DNA from 2 places in the Metabacillus dongyingensis genome. Region 1 is predicted to be linked to the other one. Evidence: predicted binding sites of a transcription regulator. Region 1 holds the regulator's gene; the other holds the start of a gene.
What was found. Region 1 encodes CtsR, which represses protease genes until heat stress. Its sites were predicted from a motif close to ATGGTCAATAAAGGTCAAACA; they were not measured.
Positions count from the first base shown of each region.

Region 2: K8L98_RS09060 (ATP-dependent Clp protease ATP-binding subunit) is a predicted target of CtsR. The motif match lies at 1,821-1,841, and genes of this name have one in related genera.

Region 1 covers NZ_CP082944.1:107,356-110,778, reverse strand. Annotated here, with positions in the region: gene K8L98_RS00595 (protein-arginine kinase McsB) at 1-779, opposite strand, end outside; gene K8L98_RS00590 (protein-arginine kinase activator protein McsA) at 781-1,326, opposite strand; gene K8L98_RS00585 (CtsR family transcriptional regulator) at 1,343-1,804, opposite strand; rRNA gene rrf (5S ribosomal RNA) at 2,470-2,585, opposite strand; rRNA gene K8L98_RS00575 (23S ribosomal RNA) at 2,677-3,423, opposite strand, start outside.
Region 2 covers NZ_CP082944.1:1,839,318-1,842,740, reverse strand. Annotated here, with positions in the region: gene K8L98_RS09070 (YkvI family membrane protein) at 1-370, opposite strand, end outside; gene K8L98_RS09065 (hypothetical protein) at 545-730, opposite strand; gene K8L98_RS09060 (ATP-dependent Clp protease ATP-binding subunit) at 1,937-3,423, shown strand, end outside.

The DNA.
Region 1 (3,423 bases):
TATAAGGCTTCGCGTGCAGAACGCTCCTTGTCAATCAGCTGATGGACAACACTCAGCAAATCCTCTACTATATCGTCTTCAGACTTCCCCAGTGTAATCTGATTTGAAATCTGAAAGATGTTACCTAATGCTTCGCTGCCTTCCCCGTAAATTCCTCTAACAACCAGACCTAATTGATTAATTGCCGGAATTATCCGGTTCATCTGCTGTGTCAGGACAAGTGCAGGCAAGTGCATCATAACTGATGCTCTAAGGCCTGTTCCGACATTTGTCGGACAGCTTGTTAAGTATCCTCTCTGCTCGTCAAATGCGTAATCTACAGCGTGTTCCATCCAATCATCCAGCTCACTTGCTGATTTTAATGCTTCTTTTAACTGAAGTCCTGGATATAAACATTGAATTCGAATATGATCCTCTTCATTCAGCATAATGCTGACTTCTTCATTTTCTGATAATAAACATCCGCCAAAAGAAGAATCTTCCGCTAAATTTGGACTAATTAAATGTTTTTCAACTAAAACCCTTTTTTGATTGGGCTGCAGATCTTCCATCCTGAGCATTTCAAGCTTGCCAATTTCATTCACACTTTTATCCGAAAAAGTTTCTTCAAAAAGGCTTAAAATTTCCTGTGATTCTTCATTTGACGCGATCGTTGGAAACTTATATTTCTCAATATTTCTTGCAAGCCTGACTCTGCTGCTGAGAACAATGTCAGAATCAGGTCCTTCCTTGCTCATCCAGGCGCTCATTGCCTGATTGATAAATTGCTGAAGTGACATATCAGGATTCTCCTCCTCTGGAACTCTTTAATTTCAGTTCAAGCGAACGGATTTCATCTCGAGTCTCAGCAGCTTTTTCAAATTCTTCTTGATGTATCAAATCTTTAAGATTCTGTTTTAATAACTCTATTCGTTTGCGGACGTGAATGCTACCGCCAATTCGTTCAGGAATTTTACCCGCATGAACAGTGTTTCCGCTATGGACCCTCCTTAAAATAGGATTTATCTGATCATTAAAAGTCCGATAGCACTCCGAACAGCCAAAACGGCCGACTTTTGTAAACTGCTGAAATGTCATCTGACATCTGCTGCACTGCAAAACTTCATTTTTCTTAAAAACATCCTGCTTAGTTTTTGAAATAGAAGGTTCCATATTTAATAAACCTGCTAATAAGTTATTAATTGAAAAACCAGTACTGTTGTCAATAAACATCGAACTGTTATCCTGTGCACATTGTTCACAAATATGAATCTCTGTCTTTTCGCCGTTCACTACTTTTGTAAAATGAAAAGTTGCCGGCCTTTCATTGCATTCCTGGCAAATCAAGTCTGTTCACCTGCTTTCATCGGTATTTCAAGGAAGTCAGCATAGCTTTTATCATCCTTGCTCTTAACTCGTCTCTATGCGGCAAATCAATATATAAGACGGAACGGTCAATTACACTCAGCATAATCTTCGCTTCACGTCTTGAAATCACTTCTTCATTAACCAGCCTTAAAATAAGATCTTCAGCAGCGGTTTGCGAAATCCGTCTATCGATAATTCCCAATATCTGATCAATTAAGTGGGCAGCATCGTTCGATTTCACCTTAATGATACGAATGTAGCCTCCGCCGCCTCTCTTACTCTCTACTATATACCCTCTTTCAATAGTAAAACGCGTATTAATCACATAATTTATTTGTGAGGGCACACATTGAAACTTATCCGCAATCTCGCTTCTTTTGATTTCAACGATTTCTTTACCGCTCGTAGTGAGCACCTGCTTCAAATACTGTTCAATGACATCCGAAATATTCCGCACTCCGCCTCCCCCTAACTTGACTTTGACTATATTTGACTTTAACACTAATATAAAACGAAGTTCACTTTTTTTCAACTTATAACCACTCATTTATCTATTTCCATTATTAACGGCAGTGAAACGTTTTTAAACAGGAATCACCATTTTATTTACTGGCTGCTTAGAGGAATTTTTAATTAAGGGATAAAAACATGGAGGGTTACGTTATATATACGTCTAAAAAACAGGATTCATGAAAGGGAATATCTTTTTCTAATAGAAGGGCGGTTTATCTCTTCCTCACAGTTCAGACTGCTGAAGCACTGTTTAAAATGCTATAAATGATTAATTTTACTTGTTCTCATTTTGAAACTACTCTTCTTATTTTGAGCCTCATCCCCATCATACACTGGTTTTGTCTCCTGTCTCCTTCCTAGAAGAGAATTTATGTTATGCCACACTCACCGGGCATATGAGCTCGTTCACGGCCAAGTTATACGCGCTGGAACAACATTTATGCGTGCTCTGCACGGTTTTATGCCCCTTTCAGCCAATTACTTTTTATCCGTGCAGTCTTACTAAAAAGTAAAACCTGCTTCCAGCCGCCAACCCTCTAAAGGTCCTCTGCCCTTTTATTTTTTTCATACAAAAAAGAACAGCATCTCTGCTGTTCTTTTTATTTGCGTGCCTGGCAACGTCCTACTCTCACAGGGGGAAACCCCCAACTACCATCGGCGCTAAAGAGCTTAACTTCCGTGTTCGGCATGGGAACGGGTGTGACCTCTTTGCCATCATCACCAGACAATATGCAATTGAAGAAAGAATGTTATTCTTTCAAAACTAAATAACGTATGATAACAAGTTTTCACTTAGGTTTTACACTTTATTAGACTGTGGTTAAGTCCTCGAACGATTAGTATCTGTCAGCTCCACACGTCACCGCGCTTCCACCTCAGACCTATCAACCTGATCATCTTTCAGGGTTCTTACTCACTTGCGTGATGGGAAATCTCATCTTGAGGGGGGCTTCATGCTTAGATGCTTTCAGCACTTATCCCTTCCGCACATAGCTACCCAGCGATGCCTTTGGCAAGACAACTGGTACACCAGCGGTGCGTCCATCCCGGTCCTCTCGTACTAAGGACAGCTCCTCTCAAATTTCCTGCGCCCACGACGGATAGGGACCGAACTGTCTCACGACGTTCTGAACCCAGCTCGCGTACCGCTTTAATGGGCGAACAGCCCAACCCTTGGGACCGACTACAGCCCCAGGATGCGATGAGCCGACATCGAGGTGCCAAACCTCCCCGTCGATGTGGACTCTTGGGGGAGATAAGCCTGTTATCCCCGGGGTAGCTTTTATCCGTTGAGCGATGGCCCTTCCATGCGGAACCACCGGATCACTAAGCCCGACTTTCGTCCCTGCTCGACTTGTAGGTCTCGCAGTCAAGCTCCCTTGTGCCTTTACACTCTGCGAATGATTTCCAACCATTCTGAGGGAACCTTTGGGCGCCTCCGTTACATTTTAGGAGGCGACCGCCCCAGTCAAACTGCCCACCTGACACTGTCTCCCAGCCCGATCAGGGCTGTGGGTTAGAATTTCAATACAGCAAGGGTAGTATCCCACCAATGCCTCCACC
Region 2 (3,423 bases), 1.7 Mb from region 1:
GCAGCAATCCAAACTGCCTTGAAAATTTCAGCTGCTCCTCAAAAATAGCCCCAGCACCTGATAGCATCACAGATGTTACACCGAATAAGACAAGCAGCATAAAGAAATTTATGATAAATCCAAACGACTTGCCGAATAAAAAAAGATTAAAATCCTGGTACGATTTTGCCCCGATCCGTTTTGATATGATCATAATCTTTGCACCAAGATGCATAAAAAAGTACCCGCATATTAAAATACCGAGTATGCCAAATAAGCCATACTGCGTAAAAAATTCCACAATCTCCCGTCCAGTTGCAAAGCCGGCCCCGACAACCGTTCCAACATATACAGCTGCGATTTGAACAACCTGAAACCATTGATTCTTCATCTTCTACCCCCGTTACGATGAATGCTTTAGCTGAACTCTTACCATGTATATGAGACAAGGTGTTAAGAAAGAAGTACAACCTGAATGCGGTTCGGCCTGTTGGCAGAAGAAAATTTTTCACAAGTGTCGCATTAATTTAATCTCAATAGTAAAAGACTCAAATCTTCACTAATCTTATAAGTCAGGTGGTAACCCGTCCAAATCCCCCAAAATGACCAATCTCATGGACAAGATTACACCAAAGACTTCATTTGGACGGTTGTTTTTCTCCTGAAAATCCTGCATCCACTTAGTGATTGCCTGCTCGATGATGTGCTTCAAATTCGGTTTTGAAGCACTTAACTCGGTGTCGGAGCTCACATTAGGTGCTGCATATTCGGTTATGACGCACTTAACTTGTGTCGGAGCTCACATTTAGTGCCGCATATTCGGTTATGACGCAGTTAACTCGTGTCGGAGCCCACATTTAGTGCTGCATATTCGGTTATGTTGCACTTAACTCGGGTCGGAGCTCACATTTAGTGCCGCATATTCGGTTATGACGCACTAACTCTTGTCGGAGCTCACATTTAGTGCTGCATTTTCGGTTATGACACAATTATCTTGTGTCGGAGCACACATTTAGCGCCGCATATTCGGTTATGACGCACTTATCTAGTGTCGGAGCTCACATTTAGTGCTGCATTTTCGGTTATGACACAATTATCTTGTGTCGGAGCACACATTTAGTGCCGCATTTTCGGTTATGACGCACTTATCTCATGTCCGAGCACACATTTAGTGCTGCATATTCGGTTATGACGCACTTAACTTGTGTCAGAGCACACATTTAGTGCTGCATTTTCGGATATGACGCACTTAACTTGTGTCGGAGCACACATTTAGTGCTGCATTTTCGGTTATGATGCACTTAACTCGGGTCGGAGCACACATTTAGTGCCGCATTTTCGGTTATGACGCACTTAACTTGTGTCGGAGCACACATTTAGTGCCGCCATATTCGGTTATGACGCACTAACTCTTGCCGGAGCCCACATTTAGTGCTGCATATTCGGTTATGTTGCACTTAACTCGGGTCGGAGCTCACATTTAGTGCCGCATATTCGGTTATGACGCACTAACTCTTGTCGGAGCACACATTTAGTGCTGCATTTTCGGTTATGACACAATTATCTTGTGTCGGAGCACACATTTAGTGCCGCATATTCGGATACGAAGCACTTATCTCGTGTCGGAACCCACATTTAGTGCCGCATATTCGGTTATGATGCACTTATCTCGTGTCGGAACCCACATTTAGTGCCGCATATTCAGTTTTGATGCACTTAACTCGTGTCGAAGCCCACATTTAGTGCTGCAAATTCAGTTATGAAGCTAATCACGAAACGCTTCGACTTAGAGCCTGATGAGATTTCCGATTTAACTTATAAAATTTTAAGCAAAATACTTGAAAGTCAAATAAGGTCAAACTATAATATGAATCAAGATCATCCTATGAGGTGATTTTTTACCACCTAAATAGTCAAAGATAGTCAAAGTCAAATTATATATCAGGAGGTTTTCACTATGCTATGTCAACACTGTCAAGCTAAGAAAGCATCTGTTCATTTAACTCTTCAAATTAATCAGGAGCGTCAGCAAGTGCTGCTCTGCACAGATTGTTATGCACAATATAGAAGCTCTGTTCCAAGCGGATCATTCGGAAATGTTCCTTCTTCTCAGCCATTCCAGCAAGGTGCAGAAGGTCAAACTCATAAACATGGAGGCAATGGTCTTCTTGACCAATTAGGCCGCAATTTAACGCGAGCTGCAAAAGCAGGAGTCATTGATCCTGTTATTGGAAGAGATGCAGAGGTCGAAAGATTAATTGAAATTCTGAACAGAAGAAATAAGAATAACCCCGTTTTAATCGGTGAACCAGGAGTAGGCAAAACGGCTGTAGCAGAAGGCTTTGCGCTTAAAATTGCAGAAGGCGATGTCCCTGCTAAGCTGAAAAACAAGGAAGTATACTTGCTTGATGTGGCTTCACTAGTTGCAAACACTGGCATACGGGGCCAATTTGAGGAAAGAATGAAACAGCTGATTTCTGAGCTTCAGCAAAAGAAAAACATCATCTTGTTTATTGATGAAATTCATCTTCTTGTAGGTGCAGGGTCTGCCGAAGGATCAATGGATGCAGGCAATATTTTAAAACCTGCTCTTGCACGCGGAGAGCTGCAGGTTGTAGGTGCAACGACTTTAAAAGAGTACCGTCAAATCGAAAAAGATGCAGCGCTTGAACGCAGATTCCAGCCAGTCATGGTATCAGAGCCGTCCCTTGAAAAAGCCGTTGAAATCTTAAAAGGCATTCAGGATAAATATGAAAAATACCATGAGGTTACGTATACCGAAGAAGCCATTAAAGCGACTGTAACCTTGTCAAACCGCTACATCCAGGATCGTTACTTGCCTGACAAAGCGATTGACCTGCTTGATGAAGCAGGTTCGAAAAAGAACCTTCAGGCAGTCGGCGGCGAAGACATCAGCGGTCAATTAGCTGAAATCGCCAGTAAAAAAGCTCAGGCAACGAAGGAAGAAAACTACGAGCTTGCTGCCAAATTGCGCGATGAAGAGCTCAAGCTTGAGAAAATGCAGACTCCTGTTAAAGCTGTAGTCGACCTTGCAGATATTCAGGCCATCATTGAAAAGAAGACGGGTATACCAGTAGGCAAACTTCAGGAAGACGAGCAGGCTCAGATGAAAAACCTTGAGATTAAACTATCAGGAAAAGTAATCGGTCAGGACGAGGCTGTTAAAAAAGTAGCCAAAGCCATTCGCCGCAGCCGTGCAGGATTAAAGTCCAAAGAAAGACCAATCGGGTCCTTCCTGTTTGTGGGCCCGACCGGGGTCGGGAAAACAGAGCTGACAAAAACCCTTGCCTCTGAACTGTTTGGTTCTCGCGACTCACTCATCCGTCTTGATATGAGTGAATACATGGAGAAGCATTCGATTTCTAAAATCATTGGTTCCCCTCCTGGCTACGTTGGCCATGAAGAAGCTGGACAATTATCTGA